DNA from 4 places in the Clostridium nitrophenolicum genome. Region 2 is predicted to be linked to each of the others. Evidence: riboswitches for the same ligand, from Rfam matches in the RefSeq annotation. Region 2 holds a riboswitch; each other region holds the start of a gene.
What was found. A riboswitch is a leader RNA that binds a small molecule or an ion and turns the genes downstream of it on or off. The one in region 2 is predicted to bind lysine.
Positions count from the first base shown of each region.

Region 1: another riboswitch for lysine. It lies ahead of ACZ5N4_RS05150 (amino acid permease); the one in region 2 lies ahead of kal (3-aminobutyryl-CoA ammonia lyase).
Region 3: another riboswitch for lysine. It lies ahead of ACZ5N4_RS24915 (aspartate kinase); the one in region 2 lies ahead of kal (3-aminobutyryl-CoA ammonia lyase).
Region 4: another riboswitch for lysine. It lies ahead of ACZ5N4_RS23490 (aspartate-semialdehyde dehydrogenase); the one in region 2 lies ahead of kal (3-aminobutyryl-CoA ammonia lyase).

Region 1 is NZ_AP042469.1:1,116,875-1,120,077, reverse strand. Features, by position in the region: gene ACZ5N4_RS05150 (amino acid permease) at 229-1,674, opposite strand; lysine riboswitch at 1,817-1,993, opposite strand; gene ACZ5N4_RS05145 (TetR/AcrR family transcriptional regulator) at 2,157-2,693, opposite strand.
Region 2 is NZ_AP042469.1:3,511,993-3,515,195, forward strand. Features, by position in the region: gene atoD (acetate CoA-transferase subunit alpha) at 1-215, opposite strand, end outside; gene kce (3-keto-5-aminohexanoate cleavage enzyme) at 251-1,072, opposite strand; gene kal (3-aminobutyryl-CoA ammonia lyase) at 1,152-1,535, opposite strand; lysine riboswitch at 1,665-1,845, opposite strand; gene ACZ5N4_RS16775 (2,3-butanediol dehydrogenase) at 2,268-3,203, opposite strand, start outside.
Region 3 is NZ_AP042469.1:5,258,987-5,262,189, reverse strand. Features, by position in the region: gene ACZ5N4_RS24920 (M18 family aminopeptidase) at 1-1,115, shown strand, start outside; lysine riboswitch at 1,297-1,518, shown strand; gene ACZ5N4_RS24915 (aspartate kinase) at 1,684-2,886, shown strand; gene lysA (diaminopimelate decarboxylase) at 3,069-3,203, shown strand, end outside.
Region 4 is NZ_AP042469.1:4,960,898-4,964,100, reverse strand. Features, by position in the region: gene dapA (4-hydroxy-tetrahydrodipicolinate synthase) at 1-485, opposite strand, end outside; gene ACZ5N4_RS23490 (aspartate-semialdehyde dehydrogenase) at 549-1,544, opposite strand; lysine riboswitch at 1,811-2,033, opposite strand; gene ACZ5N4_RS23485 (peptide ABC transporter substrate-binding protein) at 2,228-3,203, shown strand, end outside.

The DNA.
Region 1 (3,203 bases), 2.4 Mb from region 2:
TTTTTTTAATATATGGTTGTGCAGATGCATCAAATCCTTCTCATTATAGTTCCTCCAATATTATTTAAAATAACAATTATAACAATATTTTACCATAGTTACATTATATTTAAAATGATTAATACTATAAATTAAAACTTAAATCAATTGGGCATAAATATTGTATAAAGTTACATACTTCTCAATGTGTATATAAAAAGAGCCGCAATTAATGCGACCCTTTTTATATTATTTTTTAACAGTGTCAAAATCAATTTCCATTAAATCAACAACTTTTGTTTTATGTTTTCTTTTATAACCCCACCATAATCCTATAAACAATGGTAATCCGATATATGATGAAATAACTCCATTCCAGTCTATTTTATCAGCTTCAAAGTAGCTAAGACCTTGTCCTAAAGTAACAACTATACATAATACCATTGCTATTACTGGTCCTAATGGAAATAACTTTGCAACATATTTCAATTTTTTCAAGTCACGTCCTTGAGCAACATAAGCCTTACGGAAACGATAATGACATAGTGCTATACCCAACCATGCAACAAAGCCTGCAAGTCCTGATGCTGCTACAAGCCATACATAAACTGTAGTCTCTGCATAAAGTCCTGTTAAGAAACAAAGGGATGCTACTACTGTAGTTAATATTAGCGAGTTAACAGGAACTCCTCTTGAGTTAACTTTTCCAAGCCACGCTGGTGCTTTACCATCCTTAGCCATTGCATATAGCATTCTGCTTGAAGCATACATTCCTGAGTTTCCTGCTGATAGTACTGAAGTTAAGATAACTGCATTCATTAATGATGCCGCTGCTGCTATACCAGCCTTTTGGAATACTAATGTAAATGGACTTGTATCAACTCCAGCATCCATATAAGGAATTAATGCGCCAACAACAAATATTGTTCCTAAATAGAATATTAAAATTCTCCAGAAGATCGTATTTATTGCTTTAGGTATATTTTTTTCTGGATCTTCACTTTCTCCCGCAGCTATACCAACAAGCTCTGTACCTTGGAATGAGAAACCAGCAATTAAGAATACCATGAAAATTGATTTAGCTCCACCAACAAATGGTGCTTCACCAACACTAAAGTTTTTTAATCCTACAGCATGTCCACCTATTATTCCAACTATTGTTGCAACACCTATTAATAAAAATATAATAACGGTAATAACTTTAATACTTGCAAACCAATATTCTGATTCACCATAAGCTCTTGCTGATAAAAGATTAAGTGCAACTATTACTGTAAGGAATAAAACACTCCATACAAGAGCTGGCACGCCAGGAAACCAGTATTTCATAAGAAGGGCACCTGCAACCATTTCAGCTGCAACTGTAATAGCCCAGTTATACCAATAGTTCCATCCCATTGCAAATCCAAAAGCAGGATCAACAAATTTTGATGCATATATTCCAAAGGAACCTGAATCCGGCATGAATGTTGCCATTTCCCCTAAACTAGTCATTAAGAAATAAACCATAATACCTATACAACCATATGCAACTAGTGCGCCTCCTGGTCCAGCTTGTTTAATTGTAGCTCCAAGAGCCAGGAATATTCCTGTTCCAATGGCACCTCCCATTGCAATCATATTAAGATGTCTTGCTGTTAAACTTCTTTTAAGTTCATTAGAAGTCTGAACATTTTTTTCTACTGCATTTTGCATAAATTTTTCCTCCTTACCGGCTTTTATTTATTCCGATAAGTGAAATAACTAAGATCAGAAACGTAAAAAATGCCTTGAGCATACACTCAAGGCATTTAATATGAATTTACATTAATTACTAAAACATACATATTAATATACAACGAATGATAGCTCACCACAAAATCCTCTTTGTGACAGTCTTGCATATATTCTATGCAACCCCAGCTATACAGTACTAAAGCATTTACTGTACGCTTCGGCGAAATTTCCTTTTAAACTGCTTCATTGTGCTTACCTCTGCAGTTTTACTCTTAAATCCCGCGCCTCTACCTCAGTTATTCACTTATGTTAATTATTATACAGTAATATTTATAATTAGTAAACAGTTTTTTAATATTTTAATGTGAGAAGCTCTTTCGCCATTTCTTATAATTATAATAGTATTAAACCTAAGATAGCCAATAGATTAGGTGAACTTTATTCATGTAAGTTTAAAAAAATTATATTTTTAAATGATCATAAAGTTCATCAAATGACATATATTTATTTTTGCTTAAATATGTAAGATTAGAAATAATAAAATAAGAGAGTTTTTCAGAATCAAGTTTAGATGTTATATTTCCTTTTTTCCTCTCAAGTTCAATTAATTCTCCTATTTCTGTATATAACTTTGTAAAACTATCTTTTTCTCTACAGTGATACCCTTGCTTTTCCTCATTTGCAATTTCATAAAAAATTGAAATATAATCATCTACAAATCCCTGTAAGGATTCATATATTTTTCTTATTTTTTCTTTAAAAGGTTCATCAGTTAACTTTAAACTTTCTATAATATTCAAGGTCTTATTCCAATCATCTTGAAAAATTTCTATTACAAGCTCTATTTTATTTCTAAAATAATTATAAAAGGTTCCTGTTCCTATATCGCACTGTTTGGCAATTTCTCTTATATTCAGACCTTTATATCCCTCTTCTAAAAGAGTTTTTCTTCCTTGAATTATTATTTTTTCCTTAGCATTTTCAATTAACTTTGGCATTTTATCCTCCTATTAATGAACTTTGTTCATAATATACCATATTCATACTTTTCTGTCAATAACGCTGGCCAAATCTGTTAAATATGTATGATTCAAAGTTAGTTTCCCTATAGATATCCACCTTGGGTACTTAACTTATTAGCGATATTCATAGGGGTACCTTGATTAAGCTAATTATCGATGTTGGATATATACCTAATCTAGGTATTCACTTATGTAAAAGAATATGTATATTTTTTTCATATACCTATAATATGTATTGAATATTTTTTATATGGTTTCCCTTCTGCTACAATTATAAATATAAGATGGATGCGATAACTTTTAGAATTATAACCTTATATAGGCGGAATAACCAGAAAGTTAACTTATGCAGAGGGATATGTTTCCAAAGCTGAAGATAGATTTAAAAACTTTGTGTCAGTCTTAGTGAAGAGTTTTAAGAGAACCTTAGAACTTTAGAGTTGTTTGAGCGCAGCGAGTTCTCGAAAGTTCTTAGGTTGTCTTGGA
Region 2 (3,203 bases):
ACCTTCTTAACCTGCATGTTCGCAATAAGCCTTCCTATTCCTCTATCTACATAACTGGTATCATTTGCAATTATAGTCAAGTCCTTTATATTGAGCTGTATTAGAAGATCTATAATTTTATGCGGAGTTCCACAGCCTAAAAAACCACCAATCATAATAGACATACCATCCTTAAAGAGAGGCTTTAAATCCTCCGGCTTAACAATCTTATTCATTTTGTCCCCCCTTAATCTTAAATTATTTGCTCAAACTATTTACTAATACCTAAAATTTCTCTTGCTTCCTTTGCATTGGCAATATCTCTTCCAAGCTCCTTTGCCAGCCTTACTACCTTTTCAACTAATTCACCATTCGACTTAGCAAGTGTACCTTTTGATAAGTAAACATTATCTTCAAAGCCAACTCTAACGTGCCCTCCTGAAATGATGGACATAACAGCAACTGGAAACTCATTTCTGCCTATTCCGGACACAGTAAAGGTGCTTCCTTGCGGTATACTTCCCCTTAGAAATTCAAAGTCTCTTATAGCAGCATCTATTCCTCCATTTACACCCATTACAAAGTTAAAATGCATTGGAGTTTTTATATATCCCTTTTTCTGGAGTCTTATTGCCATATCTATCATGCCTTTGTCAAATACCTCAAGCTCTGGCTTTATACCTAAATCAAGCATTTTTTCGCCAAACTCTTTTATTGTATTTTCAGTGTTGACAAACACTTCATCTCCACCAAAGTTACAAGTTCCGCAATCTAGAGTAGCCATTTCTGGTTTAAGATATATGGGCTGAAGTCTTTCCTCATTAGTCATTCCTACCGCTCCTCCAGTAGATGGTTGGATAATTACATCTGGGCACCTTCTCTTAATTTCTTCCATGCATAATCTAAATCTTTCCTTATCCTGAGTAGAGGTTCCATCATCATTTCTTACATGTAGGTGTATAATACTTGCACCTGCTTTATAAGCCGCTTCTGCCTCTCTTCCAATCTCCTCTACTGTATAAGGAACGCTAGGATTATGCTTTTTTGTGACTTCAGCACCACAAATTGCTGCTGTAATAATCAGCTTCTCCATGAAATAATCTCTCCATTTCCTCTTAATATTCGACTCAAAAATTACTTTATAAAAAATATTCGGACTTTTATTATGGTACTTATTTTTTTCTTTGTTTGCTATTTGGTACGACACAAGTTCCACTAGCTTTGCATACTACAATAGGTTCTTCTAATACGTCGCAAGCTGAATCATTTATATCTGATCTTGGAATAATCACTTTTCTTGCTTCAAATACCATTTTCCTTGAAGAGTTTCCACAGCTTACAATTTCTCCTACTGCTTCAATGTAATCCCCAGCATATACAGGCGCTAAAAACTCTACATTGTCATAAGCTCTGAACAATCCCTCATCTCCATCATTTCTGATTAAGAGTTCTGTAGCTACATCTCCGAAAAGATTCAACATTTTTGCTCCATCTACTAAGTTTCCGCCATAGTGAGCATCATGCATACTCATTCTCATTCTAATCATTACTTTCATTGTTATTCCTCCCTTAAACTGTGATATTTGTTGGGACATAAATAAACTTAAAAAAAGCATTGAAAAATTTCAATGCTTTAGAGTTATAAGTTATTTACGCCACTCATGCAATGAAAATTTTCTTCTCATCACATAAATAGCGCTCCATGATTATTCACGGCAGTGATAGAACTACTATGCTCTATCCCCAAGGATATATCTAATATCAAATACACCCTTTCGGCAAATAAACCCTTTGCTTTTAATATCGGAGGATGTATTCTCCTTAACACTTAAAAGCTACCTTTTTACTTGCACCTCTATTTATGTACTAACCTATTTTTTTGTCAAATTGATTTATTTTGCTTATTGTACTTTTATTTATTCCTATGTTTATTTTTAAGTATTACTCATGTGCCAAATGTGTTAATTTTTTATTTAGCTATACTTAATATTTATAATAGTTTATTGTAAAATATAACCAATCTAAAAAATAAATTTTTTTATTTTTTAGATTAGTTTTAATACTAATTAAAAAATAACGAACCTTAGCGGCACTCTCTTCATTCAAATATATTTAAGGTTCTATTTTTGTAATCACATCATTTATATTTTACTGCTTTTGTTTAAAAAGCTAGTATTTACAATAAAAAAACACCAGGTAAGTTACCTAGTGTTTTTATATCTATTTTCTTATTTTGCTTATTTCATTTTTACAAGCCCTAGCAAATGGTGTTGCATCTACATTGATAGTTATAGAAGTGATTTATCTGGAGTTACAAGTATTTTAACATGTTTTTTCTTTTCTGGGCCAGTTAAAGAACCAAATCCTTCCTCAACTATATCATCAAGAGCTATTTTCTTTGTTATATATCCTTCTGCTTTTATTCTTCCATCACTCATTTGCGCAATTGTTGCAGGAAACTCATGTCTATATGCTAATGTCCCAACAATTTTCTTTTCTGAGAATACTAAAATATTAGGATTAAAGCTTGTCTCATTTTCCCAAATACTTGTTACTACCATAGTTCCTTCAAATTTTAAACTATTAAGTCCTATATCAAATCCTATCTTAGCACCAGTAGTTTCAAATGCAGCATCTACACCTACTCCATCTGTAAGTTTTTTAACTTCTTCCACTATATCAACTTCATTTGGATCTAATACTACGTCTGCGCCAGCTCTCTTTGCATATTCCTGTCTTATTGATTTTCTTTGTAAAACTATTACAAGCTTTGCACCAGCTGCCTTTAAGCATTCTATAGTCGCAAGTCCAATCGGACCTGATCCTAATACTATTGCAGTATCTCCAGTTTTAAAGTTTGCTATTCTTATTGAGTGAAGTGCAACAGCCATTGGTTCTATTAATGCGGCTTGTTCGTAAGACATATTATCTGGAATTTTGTGTATAAACTCTTCTGGAAACACAGTATATTCAGCAAGTCCGCCGCCACTTCCGCAAAGTCCATGAAAACCTAAAGAAGAGCAAAGATTATACTTTCCCTCTTTACAAGCAGGGCATTTTCCACAGGCTACAATTGGCTCTACTACTACTCTATCACCAGTATTAAACTTTGTTACACCTTCACCTACTTCTACTACTTCACCAGAAAATTCATGACCTAAAACCACTGGAGCTGTAGTACCACTTAATGGATGTGGTTGTCCAACTGGAATAAATATAGGTCC
Region 3 (3,203 bases), 1.7 Mb from region 2:
CATTTGTTGTAGGAAAAGGTAAAGTAGAAAAAGAAGGATTTAGAATAGTAGGTGCTCATACAGATTCACCAGGTTTTAGAGTAAAACCTAATCCTGATATGGAAGTAGAAGGAGCATATGTAAAACTAAATACAGAAGTTTATGGCGGTCCTATAATAAATACTTGGCTTGATAGACCTCTATCTATAGCTGGTAGGGTAACTATAAAAAGCGAAAACCCTTTTTCACCGCAAATTAAACTGTTAAATATAAAAAGACCAATTTTAATAATACCTAATCTTGCTATACATATGAATAGAAATGTGAACTCTGGAGTAGAATTAAATAGACAAAAAGATATACTACCACTGATTTCATTAGTGAATGAGAATCTTGAAAAAGGAAGATATCTTATAAAAACTATTGCTAATGAATTGAGTGTTAAAGAAGAGGACATACTGGACTTTGACTTATTTCTTTATGAATACGAAAAAGGCAGTGTTATAGGGCTAAATAATGAGTTTATATCCTGTGGAAGGCTAGATGATTTAATAATGGTACACTCAGGGATAAATGCTTTAACCAAAGTAGATGCGGGAAATGCTACTAATGTTATGGTTTGTTTTGATAATGAAGAAGTTGGAAGCACTACCAAGCAGGGAGCAGATTCTCCAATGTTGGCTACTTTGCTGGAGAGAATTATGATTTCAATGGGAAAAGGAAGAGAAGATTATTTTAGGGCTCTTTCAAATTCTTTCATGATATCATGTGATTTAGGCCATGCGCTTCATCCGAACTATGGTGAGAAGAGCGATCCTGTAAATAGACCAATAATTAATAAGGGGCCAATAATAAAAGTGAGTGCAAATCAAAGTTATACTTCAGATAGTGTATCTAGTGCTGTTTATAAAAGTATATGTGATATAGCAGGAGTGCCAGTTCAGTTCTTTGTGAATCGTTCGGATGAAAAAGGAGGATCTACCATTGGGCCTATATCTGCAAGTCACGTAAATATACCTTCAGTAGATATGGGGTTAGCTGTTCTTTCAATGCACTCAATAAGAGAATTAGGTGGAGTAAAAGACTATATATATGCGGAAGAGTCTTTTAAGGAATTCTATAGATATAATAAATAATTTGTTTATTATAAATAATCTATTCTTTTTATAAATATGCAACAAAATTATTATTAATAAAAATTTTAATTCTAAAGATGAAGACATTGTAAAGAAAAAATAAATTATCTTAACATATAAAATAATCTTGAAATGTATAAATACTTATGTTAAACTAATTATAATTTAATAATGAAACTTACCTTAGGGTAGAGGTGCTGTAATTAATAGTAGTTGCTTTTAGTCGGCAGACAGTGAGAAGTGAAGAAAGGAATTATGGCCGAAGAAAATAGTTTGGCGAAACTATTTTCTGGCTTTGCATATAATATATGTGGAGCTGTCATCTAAGATTCTGTAAATGACTTACCGAATTTTAACTATACATATATAGTTCCAGCTATGGAGATGGAGAGCTACAAAGGGTACACAGAGTTGCGATGATATTTTTTGTGCAGCAAAGGTGTTCCTTTGCTGCTTTTATTTTTATAAATTATGGTATGTTTCACATAAGCAGAGAACCCAAATCTTATATTCCTCAGAGTTTACGAAGAGGAGTTTCACATAAGAATAATTTTAAGGGAGTGATGATATGGCAATTGTTGTACAAAAATATGGTGGAAGTTCTGTAGGAACTATAGAAAAAATAAAAAAGGTTGCCCAAACAGTAGTAAGAAGAAAACAAGCAGGAGATGATGTAATAGTTGTAGTGTCTGCTATGGGAGATACTACAGATGATTTAATAGGTCTTGCAAATGAGGTTACAAGTAATCCCGATAAAAGAGAATTAGATGCTCTTTTATCAACTGGAGAAATGATGTCTAGTGCGCTGCTCGCTATGGCAATTAAGGCTTCAGGCTATGATGCTATTAGTTATACAGCGTATCAAATAGGGATAAAAACCACTGGACAGCATGGTAAATCATTAATAGATGACATAGCCGAGGAAAATATAAAGAAGAGTTTGTCAGAAGGAAAAATTGTAATAGTAGCAGGGTTCCAAGGCATAAATGAAGAAGGACATATAACCACTCTTGGAAGAGGTGGTTCAGACACTACTGCTGTTGCGATAGCAGTGAAATTAGATGGGATATGTGAAATCTATACCGATGTAGACGGTATATATAGTGTAGATCCTAGAAAATATAAGGATGCTAAAAAGTTAGATGAAATAGATTATGAAGAAATGCTTGAACTTTCAAGTCTTGGAGCTCAAGTTATGCACTCTAGATCTATAGAACTTGGACAAAAATATAATATTCCAATATACGTTGGATTAAGTAATAGTGATATTAAAGGAACAGTAATTAAGGGGGTAAATAATATGAATATGGAGAGTAAACCAGTAACAGGATTAGCAACAAGTGATGATGATGTAGCTATAACAATAAGAGACATAGAAAGTGATATAAATACTGTATCAAGCTTATTTGAAAGTGTAGCAAGCAAGAGAATCAATATTGATATGATAAGCCAAACAGCACCTGTAAATAATAGAGTTAACTTATCATTTACTATACCAAAAGTTGATTTAAATGAGTGCTTGGAAATAATTAAGCCATTCTATTTAGAGGAGAATCAAATTGCTATAGATGAGGATATAACAAAGTTTTCTGTGGTGGGTATAGGAATGAAAACTACATCAGGAGTTGCATCTAAAATGTTTAAACTTCTTAGTAAAAATGATATTGGAGTAAAGATGATTACAACTTCAGAAATAAGAATTACCTGTGCAATTAAACAGAAAGATAAGGTAAAAGCAATTAACGTTATTGCAAGTGAATTTAATCTATAACCAAAATCACGAGGAGGTTAAAGCCCTAAATGGACTTTAACGGGTAATTTTGCTAGGTAAAAGTTCTAAATGAACTTTTACGGGTAACTTGTGAGCGGAAGCGAAAATCTTAAGTTACCCAGTACCCGAAGGGAAACAAGCAAAATTACCCAGTGTTCCGACTAAAAGGAGGAAAATTGATTATGAAATTAGCTGGTACTATGGATATAAAAAACAATACCCTTTATATTGGTGGAGTTAGTACAATAGACTTGGCAAAAAAATTCGGTACTCCTCTATATGTAGTTGATGAAGAGTTGATAAGAAGGCAGTGCAGA
Region 4 (3,203 bases), 1.4 Mb from region 2:
TTAACAGCAATTATATTATCAAATTGGCATAGTTCTTTTAGTGTTTTTGGAGTAATATTCATGCCTGTTCTTCCAGGAACATTATAAACAATTATAGGAGTCTTAACACTTGTAGCTATAGCTTTAAAATGTTCTACAAGACCTTTTTGTGTAGTTTTATTATAATAAGGAGTTATTACTAAAAGTCCGTCTACACCTATACTTTCAGCCCATTTGCTCATGTTTATTGATGCAGCAGTATTGTTTGTTCCTGTTCCAGCTATTACAGGAATTCTTTTATTTACTATGTCTACTGTGAATTTTATTGTTTCTTTTCTTTCTTGTTCGCTCATTGTAGATGCTTCGCCAGTGGTACCGCAAACTATTATAGCATCTGTGCTTGACTTAATGTGCCATTCAAGTAGTTCTTCTAATTTTTTAAAATCTACTCCTGTTTCATTAAATGGAGTTACTATAGCAACACCGGAACCTTTAAATAAACTCATACAAACACCTCATCTTAAATATTTTTATATACATAAGTAATTTATGTTTTAGATTTATATAAATTACTTATTTTCACTAATTATATATTCGGCTATTTGAATAGCGTTAGAAGCTGCTCCTTTTCTTATGTTATCCGCTACAACCCATAAATTTAAGCCATTATCAGTACTAAAGTCTCTTCTAATTCTTCCAACAAAAACTTCATCACGACCTGCAGCATCTATAGGCATTGGGTATTCAAGATTTTGAACATCGTCTTTTAAGATTACTCCTTTTGAATTCTTATATAATTCAAATACATCATTTAGTTCAAATTGATTTTTTAATTCTACATTGATGCTTTCGCTGTGCCCATAAACTACAGGCACTCTAACTGTAGTAGCTGTGATTTTTAAGTTATCATCATGTAATATTTTTTTTGTTTCGCTAATCATTTTCATTTCTTCTTTTGTGTATCCGTTATCCATGAATACATCTATGTGAGGAATAACATTACCAGCTATAGCATAAGGAAATTTTTTTGGTGCAGTACCTTTATAACCTTCGAACAAGTCATTATAACCACCCATTCCAGCACCAGATACAGCTTGGTAAGTTGAATATATTACTCTATCTATTCCATATTTATCATGTAAAGGCTTTAGTGCAACTACTGCTTGAATTGTAGAGCAATTAGGATTTGCAATTATCCCTTTGTTCCATTTGATATCCTCAGGGTTTACTTCAGGTACAACTAGAGGAACTTCAGGATCCATTCTCCAAGCACTGCTATTATCTATAACAGTAATATTGTATTTAGCGAATATAGGAGCAAACGCTTTACTTACATCTCCACCAGCGGAAAATAGTGCGAAATCTATCTTCTTATCTTTAATGTTATCTTCTTTTAGTTCCTCAACAACAACATCTATACCCTTAAATTTTATCATTTTTCCAGCAGATTTTGCAGATGCATAAAGATAAATTTTATCCACTGGGAAATTTCTTTCTTCTAATACTTCTAAAAACTTTCTTCCAACCATGCCTGTACAGCCAACTACTGCTACATTGTATTTCATTTTAAATACCCCCTAAAATTTTATTTATAGTTTATTGTAAAACCTCAAGCAATTAGGACTTAAGATTTTGTATACCTGCTTAAAGAATTCTACTCAGCTAATTATATTATATGTTGAATTTTTGCATAAATTATTGCTAAAATTGCTTAATATATTGCAAAAAGTGCTTTAAATTAATTATATTATATAATTGTATATAATTTCTAGAAAAATAAAAGCAGCAAAGGAACACCTCTGCTGCACAAAAAATACAATGCAACTCTGTGTACCTTTGTAGCTCTCCACCTTCATAAATGAAACCATACAAAAATCGTATAGCTAAGTTATTGTATAAAACAAAAACTTAAGTGACAACCTTACACATATTATGTGCAAAGCCAGAAAATAATTCCGCCAAATTATTTTCTTCGGCCATAATTCCTTTCTCTATTTCTTAGCGTCTGCCGACTAAAAATAAATACTATTAATTACAGCACCTCTACCCTAAGGTAAGTATCGTTATTAAATTACAATTAGTTTAACATACGTAATTATACATTTCAAGTTTTTTTTATGCATACATATAACTATTTTTAGAAGTTTTGTAGAGACCACTTGAATAAAAATTTAACAAACTACCAATAATGTATAATAGGTAAAAAAAACCATAAAGATCTAATTCGAAAACATAAGGAGGTAATTTATTGAAGATCAAAAAGATTGGATTCATAATAATAGTTCTTACTATTTTTTCTTTATGGGGATGTGGAAAAAACACAATTAAAACCAATTCGGAATTAAATAAAAATGATAGCGAACAATACATAAGTATTATATTAAAAGATGAACCAAAAATTTTAGACCCATCTAAATCAACTGATAGGTACTCATCTCAAATTCTCTTCGAGGTTAACGAATCCCTAACAAGAGTAGAGGAAGATAAGGATGGCAAAAATATAGTCAAGCCTGCTGGTGCTGAAAGATGGGAAGTGTCTCCAGATCAATTGAAATGGACATTCTACTTAAGAGATAATCAATGGTCTGATGGTAAGAAGGTAACAGCTAAGGATTATGAGTATGGGATTAAGAGAACGCTAGATCCAGCCATTAAATCACAAAATGCATTTTTATTATATCCAATAAGGGGAGCTAAGGAATATAATGTTTTGGAAACAAATAAGTCTAGTAATATATCCTCGAACAAATTAGGAGTAAGGGCACTAGATGATAAAACATTAGAAATTACACTAGAAAGACCTTGTGCATATTTTTTAAAGTTAACAAGTTACGAAATAATGCAGCCTCAAAGAAAGGATATTGTAGAAAAGTATGGAGATAAATATGGAACTGAGGTGAATACACTAGTTTTTAATGGTCCATTTTTAATAAAACAGTGGACTCATAACAAAGAACTAGAGTTGATAAAAAATAACTCATACTGGGATGCTAAATCTGTTAAGCTTGAAAAAATAATAATGAAAATAGAAAAAAATGACACAGATATAATGAATGAATTTCTAAATAATTCGCTAGATCTGGTAGGTGGTATATCACCAGAATGGAATAACAAGCTTAACAAGAAGAATGAGATTGATATTTTAAAAGTAGAGGAACCATCTATAAATTGTGAAATTTATAATCAAAATAATAAGATATTTAGTAATCCAAAGGTTAGAAAAG